DNA from 2 places in the Streptomyces sp. NPDC005483 genome. Region 2 is predicted to be linked to the other one. Evidence: riboswitches for the same ligand, from Rfam matches in the RefSeq annotation. Region 2 holds a riboswitch; the other holds the start of a gene.
The links. Region 2 has a riboswitch for cobalamin ahead of ABZT06_RS34445 (HoxN/HupN/NixA family nickel/cobalt transporter). Riboswitches for the same ligand answer to the same signal wherever they lie in the genome.
Positions count from the first base shown of each region.

Region 1: another riboswitch for cobalamin. It lies ahead of ABZT06_RS37085 (cobalamin biosynthesis protein); the one in region 2 lies ahead of ABZT06_RS34445 (HoxN/HupN/NixA family nickel/cobalt transporter).

Region 1 is NZ_JBEXEA010000027.1:7,703-13,172, forward strand. Features, by position in the region: gene ABZT06_RS37065 (class II aldolase/adducin family protein) at 97-810, opposite strand; gene ABZT06_RS37070 (lysozyme) at 1,005-1,754, shown strand; gene ABZT06_RS37075 (inorganic phosphate transporter) at 1,908-3,146, shown strand; gene ABZT06_RS37080 (hypothetical protein) at 3,173-3,394, shown strand; cobalamin riboswitch at 3,524-3,667, shown strand; gene ABZT06_RS37085 (cobalamin biosynthesis protein) at 3,765-4,706, shown strand; gene ABZT06_RS37090 (cobyric acid synthase) at 4,703-5,470, shown strand, end outside.
Region 2 is NZ_JBEXEA010000022.1:46,320-51,789, reverse strand. Features, by position in the region: gene ABZT06_RS34460 (serine hydrolase) at 1-24, shown strand, start outside; gene thrS (threonine--tRNA ligase) at 277-1,491, shown strand; gene ABZT06_RS34450 (nucleoside hydrolase) at 1,530-2,492, shown strand; gene ABZT06_RS34445 (HoxN/HupN/NixA family nickel/cobalt transporter) at 2,505-3,599, opposite strand; cobalamin riboswitch at 3,628-3,834, opposite strand; gene ABZT06_RS34440 (metalloregulator ArsR/SmtB family transcription factor) at 3,916-4,263, shown strand; gene ABZT06_RS34435 (PKD domain-containing protein) at 4,280-5,470, opposite strand, start outside.

The sequences.
Region 1 (5,470 bases), on a different contig from region 2:
GCCGCACCCCCCAGGGGCGCGGGGAACTGCGCGACCGGCCCCCGCCGGCCCGCGGTCGCCGGACGGCCGAACCCGGCACCCCCACACGCGCCCCGCTCAAGCCCGGCGCGACTGCCCATACCCCCGCAACCGCTCCCCCGCCTCGGCCACCTGCTCCTCCGTCAGGAGATGGGGGGTCAGGCCCGGTACCGCGCGGGCCGTGAGCCAGAGGTGGCACATCCATTCCAGTTGGGCCGTCCGGTCGTAGGCCTGGGCGAGGGTGCCGCCGTAGGCGATCGTGCCGTGGTTCTGGAGGAGGCAGGCGGAGCGGCCGGTGAGGGCCTGGAGCATGTTCGCGGCCAACTCGTCGGTGCCGTAGGTGGCGTAGGGGGCGACCCGGACGGCACCGCCGAGGGCGCCGCTCATGTAGTGGATCGCCGGGAGTTCGGGCACGAGCGTGGAGACGGCCGTGGCGTGCACCGCGTGGGTGTGGACTATCGCACCCGCGCCCGTGTCGCGGTATACGGCGAGGTGCATGGGGAGTTCGCTCGTCGGTACGAGGGTGCCGAGGACCTGACGGCCCTCCAGGTCGACGCCCGTCACGTCGTCCGGGGTGAGCCGGTCGTAGGGCACACCCGACGGGGTGACCAGGACCGTGTCGCCCACACGCACCGAGACGTTCCCGGAGGTGCCGACGACCAGTCCCTCGGTGACCGTCCGGCGGGCGATGCCGACCAACTCGCCCCAGGCGTCCGCCTCCTCGGCACGCACCTCCCGCGTGCCGCCCCCGGTACCCCTTGCGTCCCTCGGATCCCGCCGTTCCTCAGCCATGCGGCGATCCTGCCAGCCGGGGTGCCGGGCCGTCGCGGAGGCGGGGCGTTTCGGGGCGCGACCCGGCGCTTCGAAAGGGCGCATTTATGTATATGCGCCCCTCTCGTGCGTCTTGGCCGGAGACCGACCGTAATCCGATGATCTTCCAGTAATCTCTGGGCTTTGTCGTGCACGACGCCATTCCGGGGGGACACATGGCCCGTGATCGCAAGGCTGCCCGTCACCGAACCCGCGCCCTGGCCATGACCGTGGCCGCGCTCGTCGTGGGGGGCACGGCACTCGCCGGGACACCCGCCTCGGCGGCGGGCCTGCCGAAGGGCCACGACGTCTCTTCGCACCAGAAGGACGTCGACTGGCCGAAGGCCAGGGCCAAGGGCGCCACGTTCGTCTACGTCAAGGCGACCGAGTCCACGAACTACCGCAATCCACACTTCGACCAGCAGTACGACGGCGCGCGCGACGCGGGCATCACCCGCGGGGCGTACCACTTCGCCCTGCCGGACAAGTCGTCGGGCAAGGCGCAGGCCGCGTACTTCGTGCGCAACGGCGGCGCCTGGTCCGCGGACGGCTGGACCCTGCCGCCCGCGCTCGACATCGAGTACAACCCGTACGACAAGAAGCACAGGTGTTACAGCAGGAGCAAAGCGCAGCTGGTCGACTGGATCAGGTCGTTCAGCGACGAGGTGAAGCGGCTCACCGGTCGGCGTCCGGTGATCTACACGACTGCCCACTGGTGGAACGCCTGCACGGGCGGCAGCGGCGCCTTCGCCTCCGACCACGCGCTGTGGGTGGCCCGCTACAACTCGGCGGACGCGGGAGCGCTGCCCGGCGGATGGTCGTACTGGACGCTCTGGCAGTACGACAACAGCGGCAGCCTGCCGGGTGACCAAAATCTCTTCAACGGGTCGGCGCGTCAGTTGAAGAGGTTCGCCGCCGGGTCATAGCCGTGGGACGCACGGGGCGCACGGGAGCCTTGAGGTCCGGCAGAGCAATAGCCGTAGTTTCCGGTCACCGTGCGGCCTGCCCCAGTTCACCTTCCGTTCATCCAGGTTACTTACGTTCAACGTGCCAATGACCTCGAACGATTGCCTGGGTAAATGGAAAACTTCTCGCTGATCCTCGCGATTGTGGTCGTCACCGCACTCGCGTTCGATTTCACGAACGGTTTTCACGACACCGCCAACGCGATGGCCACCACCATCTCGACCGGTGCGCTCAAGCCCAAGGTCGCGGTGGCCATGTCCGCCGTGCTGAACCTTGTGGGCGCCTTCCTCTCGGTGGAGGTCGCCAACACGATCTCCAAGGGTCTCGTCGACGAGACCGGCATCCGTCCCGAGGTCATCTTCGCCGCCCTGGTCGGCGCGATCCTCTGGAACCTGCTGACCTGGCTGGTGGGCCTGCCCTCCAGTTCCTCGCACGCCCTCATGGGCGGCCTGATCGGCGCCACCATCGCCTCGGCGGGCACGGGCGCGGTGCACGGCGACGCGCTCGTCACCAAGGTCCTCATCCCGGCGGTCGCGGCGCCCATCGTCGCGGGCGTCGCCGCCATGCTGGCCACCCGCCTCTCGTACACCCTGGGCAAGAAGGCCGACGGCAAGGCGGCCGCGAAGGGCTACCGCACCGGTCAGATCGCCTCGGCCGGCCTGGTCTCGCTGGCCCACGGCACCAACGACGCGCAGAAGACGATGGGCATCATCACCCTCGCCCTGGTCGCCGGCGGCGCCGTCGCCCCCGACTCCGACCCGCCCACCTGGGTCATCCTCTCCGCGGGTCTCGCCATCGCGCTCGGCACCTACCTCGGCGGCTGGCGCATCATCCGCACCATGGGCAAGGGCCTGACCGACCTCCAGCCGCAGCAGGGCTTCGCCGCCCAGACCAGCGCGGCCACGGTCATCCTGGCCTCGTCCCACCTCGGCTTCTCCCTGTCCACCACGCACGCCGTCTCCGGTTCGGTGATGGGCGCGGGTCTCGGCCGCAAGGGCGGGGTGGTCCGCTGGTCGACGGCGACCCGCATGCTCGTCGCCTGGGGTCTCACCCTGCCGGCAGCGGCCCTGGTGGGCGCACTGGCCGAGACCGTCACGGACCTCGGCGACTGGGGTACGGCGGTCGTGGCGGTCTTCCTCGTCGCCTCCAGCGCGGCGATCTGGAAGCTCTCGCGGCGCGAGGTCGTGGACGCGTCGAACGTCAACCACACCGACGAGCCGGCCGGCGTGGTGACCACGGCCATCGCCGCCGTGATCCCGCCGCCCGCGGGCCCCGTGGCCGAGGACCTCATCGCCACGATCCCGGCCCCGCCCGCCACGACGGAACCGGCCGCCCCGCCGGCCGCCGTCTGAACCCGCAGTACTAAGGAAGCCTCACCATGAAGATCGACTGGGAAGCACTCGGCTCCGTCTTCGGCGTCAGCCTCGTCGTCACCGTGGGCCTCGTGGCCCTGTTCACCCTCGGCATCATGGGCCTGTCCCGCCAGGAACGGGCCACCGCCCAGGGCGACTCGGCCGGCCTCGCCGTCACCGGCGCCTACGCCTGCTTCGCGGCGTGCGCGGCGGCGGTGGCGTACGGGATCTATCTGATCGTGGCCTGACGGCACCCCGTCACTCGACGGCCGGGCGGGCACGGAACTTCGGGTTCCGTGCCCGCCCGGCCGTCTTCCATGACCGGCGGTGTGGGGTTCTGCACACTCCCCCGCCGCAGGTCAACAGCAAGTTGACGGGTCTCGAAGGCCCGTGGTGGACTGCCGGAGCCATATACGGCGGCAGAAGAGGAAGCCGGTGCGAATCCGGCGCGGTCCCGCCACTGTCACCGGGGTAGGTAGCCCCGGGAGCCAGGAACTCTCGCCGCCGGACTCGTCGAACCAGGGCGTGGACACCCTGAGTGAGGACATGACGCGATGCTCGCCTGCCGATCGACCAGCAGTACCCGGCACTTGAACGACCCCGCGATCGGCTGACCCGATGCGTGCCGATCGCGTTTTCGCGTACGGCGCCGCCGCCGGCCTTCTCGGTGACCTGCTGCTCGGTGACCCACGTCGCGGGCACCCGGTCGCCGCGTTCGGGCGGGCCGCCGGGGCCGTGGAGCGGGTGCTGTGGCGGGACCACCGGGGGTGGGGCGCGCTGCACACCGCCGTGTGCGTGGGGAGTGCGGTGGCGCTGGGCGCCGTCGCCGAGAAGGTCGTACGTCCCTCCCGTGCCGCCTCCGTCGTGCTCGCCGGCGCCGCCACCTGGGCCGTCGTGGGCGGGACTTCACTCGTGCGGGAGGCCCGGGTCATCGGGCGGGCGCTGGAGACCGGGGACATCGAGGCGGCCCGCGCCCGGCTGCCTCATCTGTGCGGGCGGGATCCTCAGGCTCTCGATGCCGACGGGATCGCCCGGGCCGTCGTGGAGTCCGTCGCCGAGAACACCTCCGACGCCGTCGTGGGAGCGCTCGTGTGGGGGGCCGTCGGCGGGGTGCCGGGGCTGCTCGGGTTCCGGGCCGTGAACACCCTGGACGCCATGGTGGGGCACAAGTCGCCCCGCTATCGGCGTTTCGGGTGGGCCTCGGCGCGGCTCGACGACCTCGCCGGATGGCCGGGGGCGCGGCTGACCGCCCTGCTCGCCGCCGTCGCCGGTGACAGTCCCCGCGGTGCCGTGCGGGCCTGGGGGGAGGACGCGCGCAAGCATCCGAGTCCCAACGCCGGGCCTGTCGAGGCCGCGTTCGCGGGGGCGCTGGGCGTCCGGCTCGGGGGGACCCTCTCGTACGCGGGGCGGGTGGAGAACCGGCCGACGCTGAATCAACGGGGGCGTGCCGTCGCCACGTACGACATCGAGCGCGCCGCACGGCTCTCGCGGCGCGTCGGGCTGCTCGCGCTCGGCGCCGGTGTCGCCGCGCGGACCTTCGTGAAGGGGCGTCGGGCATGAGAGGCGGGGGTCTTCTCGTCGCCGGTACCACCTCCGACGCCGGCAAGAGTGTCGTCACCGCGGGGATCTGCCGGTGGCTGGTGCGGCAGGGGGTGAGGGTCGCGCCGTTCAAGGCGCAGAACATGTCCCTCAACTCGTTCGTCACGCGCGAGGGCGCCGAGATCGGGCGGGCCCAGGCCATGCAGGCGCAGGCCTGCCGCATCGAGCCGACCGCGCTGATGAATCCCGTGCTGCTCAAGCCCGGTGGCGAACAGAGCAGCCAGGTCGTGCTGCTCGGGAAGCCGGTCGGTGAGCTGAGCGCCCGGGGGTATCACGGGGGGCGGCAGCAGCAGCTTCTCGGGACCGTGCTCGACTGTCTCGCCGAGTTGCGGGGCACGTATGACGCGGTGATCTGTGAGGGGGCCGGGAGCCCGGCCGAGATCAACCTGCGGCGTACCGACATCGTCAACATGGGGATCGCCCGCAACGCCGAGCTGCCCGTGCTGGTCGTGGGCGACATCGATCGCGGGGGCGTCTTCGCCTCCTTCTTCGGGACCGTGGCGCTGCTCAGCCCCGAGGATCAGGCGCTCGTCGCCGGATTCCTCGTCAACAAGTTCCGGGGGGACGTCTCGCTGCTGGAGCCGGGGCTGGACATGCTCCACGGTCTCACCGGGCGGCACACCTACGGCGTTCTGCCCTTCCGGCACGGGCTCGGGATCGACGAGGAGGACGGGATGGGGGTCCGGAACTCCCGGGCCTCCGCCCCGGTGGGCGAGGACGTGCTG
Region 2 (5,470 bases):
ACGAGGAACGACCAGTCAGGGTGAACGCGGATCGCTGAGGTCCTTGGACCGCCACCTTCCCCACCCCGCCCGAAATCCGGTGGCGCCACCCCCACCCCTCCCCCTACCCTCACCCCATGCAGCGTGTCCGAGCCATCGCCATCCCGTCGATCACGACGACGCCGGAGCAGGTCCCGGCGCGCTGACAGCTGACGCAGTCCGAAGCCCCGGGGCGAGTGCCCCGGGGCTTCGTCGTTCCCGTCGGTTCCTCGCCCCCCACCGCGAGGGAGACCCCCCATGTACGACCACCGCCGACTCGGCCGTGAGCTCGATCTCTTCGACACCGATCCGTTGATGGGCGCCGGGCTGCCGTACTGGCTGCCCGACGGGGCCGTGGTACGGCATGTCCTGGAGGAGTACGTCAGGGAGGCCGAACGGGCCGCCGGGTACCGGCACGTGTACTCGCCCGTGCTCGGGAAACGGGAGCTGTACGAGATCTCCGGGCACTGGGACCACTACAGCCAGGACATGTTCCCGCCGATGCGGCTCGGCGGTGAGGAGGTCGTCCTGCGCCCCAGCCTCTGTCCGCACCACGCCCTCATCTTCCGGTCGCGAGCCCACAGCTACCGTGAACTTCCCCTCCGCATGGCCGAGGTGGGAGGCATGTACCGCTCCGAACTCTCGGGCGTCCTCGGCGGCCTCACCCGCGTCCGCTCCATCCAGCTCAACGACGCCCACATCTTCTGCACCCTGGAGCAGGCCGCGGCGGAAGCCCGCGCCGCCCTCGACCTCATCCGGCGCGCCTACGACGACCTCGGCATCCGGGCGAGCCGGTACCGTCTCTCTCTTCCGGGCGAGGGCGGCAAGTACGTCGCCGACCCGGAGCTCTGGCGCCGCGCCACCGCCCTCCTCGAAGAGGTCCTGGACGGCATCGAGTACGAGTCCGTCGAGGGCGAGGCCGCCTTCTACGGCCCCAAGATCGACGTGCAGATCACCGACCCCGCGGGCCGCGAGTCCACCCTCTCCACCGTCCAGATCGACTTCCACCAGCCCGAACGCTTCGACCTCCACTACACCGGCCCCGACGGCGCCGAACACCGCCCGGTGATGGTCCACCGCAGCATCATCGGCAGCGTGGAACGGGCGGTGGCGCATCTCATCGAGGCGCACGGCGGCGCCTTCCCGGTGTGGCTCGCCCCCGTGCAGCTGGTGGTCCTGCCGGTGGCCGAGGCACAGGAGGAGCGGGCCCTCGACGTCGTACGGCGGGCCGAAGCGCGCGGCATCCGGGCCGAGCTCTCCGGCCCCCGCGACGGCACCCTCGGCGCCCGCGTCCGCGCCGCGCGCCGGGTGCCGTACCAGGCGGTGATCGGCGAGCGGGAGGCCGGCGCGGGCTGTGCGGCCGTACGGCTGCGGGACGGCCGCAGGCCCGGAGTCGTGCCGGTCGACGAGCTGCTGGACCGGATCGCCGTCCGGGCCGGTGACCGCGGGGCCGAACTCTGGGCGGCTGCGTAAGGTCGGTCCCGTACGCCAGTGACGAAAGGACTCCCGCCGTGACCGGTCAGCCCATCCCGGTGATCATCGACTGCGACACCGGTGTCGACGACGCCCTGGCTCTGTTGTTCGCCGTCCGGCATCCAGGCATCGACCTGCGCGCGGTCACCTGTGTCGCCGGGAACACCGACGTCGACGGCGTCGTCCGCAACACGCTGACCGTCCTGGAGCAGGCGGGGGCCGGGGACATCCCCGTCGCCCGGGGTGCCGCGCGGCCGCTGATCGAGCCCGTGCGCACCGCGCAGCACGTGCACGGGCTCGACGGCATGGGCGACCTGGGGCTGCCCGCGCCGACCCGGGTGGCGGTGGACGTGGACGCGGTGACGCTGCTCAGGCGCGAGATCCTCGCCTCGCCCAGGCCGGTGACCCTCGTCCCCACCGCGCCGCTGACGAACATCGCCCTGCTCCTGCGCACCCACCCCGAAGTGGTGCGGAACATCGAGCGGATCGTGTTCATGGGCGGCGCCGTGGCGACCGGGAACGCCACACCGGTGGCGGAGTTCAACGTCTGGCACGACCCCGAGGCGGCCGCGGTCCTGCTCACCGCCGGGGTGCCGATCACGATGTACGGGCTCGACGTCTTCGAGCGGGTCATCGTCCCGGCGGCGGACGTCCAGCGGCTGCGCGCCAGTTCGGAGCCGTCCCTGCGCATGGCCGGCGAACTCCTCGCCCACCGCGACCCGGCCACCTCCGGCGACCCCACCCCCACCGGCGGTCTCGGCGACGCGGGCGCGGTCTGCGCGGTCGTCGACCCGGACGGTCTGACCACCGAACTCCTCCCGGTGGAGGTGTCGTTGGCGCCCGGCCCGACCCGCGGCCAGACCGTCGTCGACCGCCGCCGCCGTCCCGGCGAGTCCGAGATCCACGAGGGCGAGCGCGAAGTGACCCTGGTGGACGTGGGGTTGGGCGTGGATGTGGAGCGCTACGTGAAGCTGTGGCTGACGGCGGTGGAGGGGGTCTAGTCACCGGCGACCTCAGGAACCGCTGACGCCCCACCGCTGCTCCACCTTCGCGAGCCGCCAGTAGGCGATCGCCGCCGCCCACACCACCACGAACAGGCCGACGATGACGTAACCGACGTTGTCGAGGTCGATGTCGGCGATCCAGGTGGTGAGGGCGTCGGTGAGGTCGAACTTGTCGTGCAGGACTCCGACGAGCTCGATCGTGCCGATGAAGAAGGCGACCGCGATGGACAGCCCGGTGATGGCGAGGTTGTAGAAGACCTTGCGGACGGGGTTGGAGAAGGCCCACTGGTAGGCGAAGTTCATGAAGGTGCCGTCGAGGGTGTCGAACAGGCTCATTCCGGCGGCGAAGAGCAGCGGCAGGCACAGGATCGCGTACCAGGGCAGCCCGGCGGCCGCGCCCGACCCGGCCATCACCATCAGCGTGACCTCGGTGGCGGTGTCGAAGCCGAGCCCGAACAGGAAGCCCAGCGGGAACATCTGCCCCGGCCGGGTGATGGACTTGGTGAGCCGCCCGAGGATCCGGTTCATGAACCCGCGCGAGTCGAGATGCTGCTCCAGCTCGTTCTCGTCGTACGACCCCGCCCGCATCGCCCGGAAGACCTTCAGGATGCCCAGCAGGGCGACCAGGTTGAGGGCGGCGATGAGGTAGAGGAACGTCCCGGAGACCGTCGTACCGAGGAAACCCAGGACCTGGTGGGTGCTGGAGCCCTCGTTCATGACCTTGCCGGCGAGCTGGGTGCCGCCCGCGATGAGCGCGGCGAGCAGGACCACGACGCTGGAGTGCCCGAGCGCGAACCAGAACCCTCCGGACACCGGCCGCTTCCCGTCCGCCATCAGCTTGCGGGTGGTGTTGTCGATCGCGGCGATGTGGTCCGCGTCGAAGGCATGCCGCATCCCGAGCGTGTAGGCGGTGATCCCGAGTCCGATGCCGAAGGCCTTGTCGCCCACCTCGTAGTGCTCGGGGACGACGAGAAGGAAGAGAATCCCGAACGCGATGACGTGCAGGGCGGCTATCGCGGCCATCAGACCGACCGTTTTGACGGTGTCCTCGCGGCGCCAGCGGAAGGAGGAGGTGGCGGTCTCGGGCAGGGCAGGGTCAGTCATACGGTGGTCACTCCAGCACCTCGTGGATGAACGCGTGAGCTGCCGTGGCCGGTCTCCTGGCTTACGGGTCGTGCGTTTCCCTGCCCGCCTTCCCGGCCTGATGGTGACGGCCAGTGGCTGTCCCGCGAGGGACGTGGGAGGGAAACTCCCCGATCACAGTGGCGAGGGCCGCACCGGAATGGACCTTTGAGGGGTCGTCACCGGCTTCCCGAGCACCACGGCCCGACCACCGTAGGCGGGGGCGGGGGCTCCTGCATAGCTGCATACCTGCGCAGGTATGGAAGATCACACAAGACCGCCTGCGAGGATGAGCCCCATGCACCTCGTCCCGGCCGACCGAGCCGACCGCCGCACCATCGACGGACACCGGGTGTGCGACGCCATCGCCGCGATCGGCGACCCGGGACACGTCCGCACCTGGTCCGACCGTTTCGCCCTCCTCGCCGACCCGAACCGCCTCTCCTTGCTCCTCGCCCTGCACCGCACCGGCCCCCTGGCGGTCTCCGACCTCGCGATCGCCACCGGCATGAACGACCCCGCCGTATCGCAGGCGCTACGGCTGCTGCGGGCGGCCGGGGTGGTGGCGGGGGAGAAGGAGGGGCGGGTGGTGCGGTACCGGGTGGTGGACGACGAGGTGCGGGGGTTGTTGCAGCAGGTGTCCTGAACCGCGCCGGAGCCGGTCAGCCGTAGTAGCCCGCCAGGTCGCCGTCGACGTCGACGGTTCCCTGGGCGTTGTGGACGCGGATGCAGCCGTCGGCGCCGATCGGGAGCAGGGCCAGGACCGGGCGGGTCTCTCCGGCCGCGAGGTTCTCGTTGGAGACGGTCGGGAGGCCGCCGTCGCCGTAGGCCGTCAGGTGGGTGGCGGTGGTCGGCCCGACCCCGGTGAGGTTGACCAGCACCGCCTGGGCCTCGGCCGGGACGCCGTCGACGCCGGCGACCTTCACCGTGAGGGTGCCGTTCGCGCCCAGCGGTCCGGCGGGGACGCCCGTGCCGTTGCGGGTGTCGAGGAAACGGGTGGGCCCGGTCGGTACGAAGGCGTACCCCCCTGTGACGTAGAAGCTCTGGAGGTCCGCGATCAGGTCGACGTGCCCGCCACTGTTGTAGATCTCGATCTTGCCGTTGCAGACGGGAGTGACGACCAGGTTGGAGACGGTCTGCCCGGCGCGGTAGTTGAGGTTCGACGTGCTGGGCCGGCTTCCGCAGTAGACGGTGACGACGCCACTCGCGGTGCCTCCCGTCGCGGTGATGTCGAGGACGGCGGCCACCGCGGAAGACACGCCGGGGCGCAGGGTGACGGTCGTGGTGCTGCCCGGTGCGACCTTGCCTTTGGGCACGCCGGTGCCGTTGCGGGTGTCCAGGTTCCGTTCGGGTGTGGTGAGGGGGTACAGACCGCTCAGGTGCGCGCCGGTCCTGGGCACACTGGTGAAGTAGCCCTGCACGTCGGCGATGAGGTCGACGTGGCCGTGGGCGTTGTAGAGGTCGACGTAGCCGTCGCCGCCGACCCGGACCGTGACCAGGTTCGGATTGACGCGCCCGGCGGTGAAGTTCAGGTTCGAGGCCGTCGGGCGGCCGCTGCCGTCCGGGTACACCGTGACGTAGCTGTTCGCGGTGGCGTCGGCGTCGGTGACGTTCATGGTCACCGCGGTCACCCCGGAAGCCGGGATGCCGCCCGCGCCGAGCACCTTCAGGCGCAGCACACCGCCGGGGCCCACCGGCCGCTGGGGCGCGCCCGTGCCGTGGCGGGTGTCCAGGATGCGCCTCGGGCCGGTGACCACGTAGGAAGGGCCGACCGTCACCCTGGCGGTCGCCGTGCCGGTGCGTCCGTCGGAGTCGGTGATCTTCTGCGTGACCGTGTACGAGCCGGCGGCGGC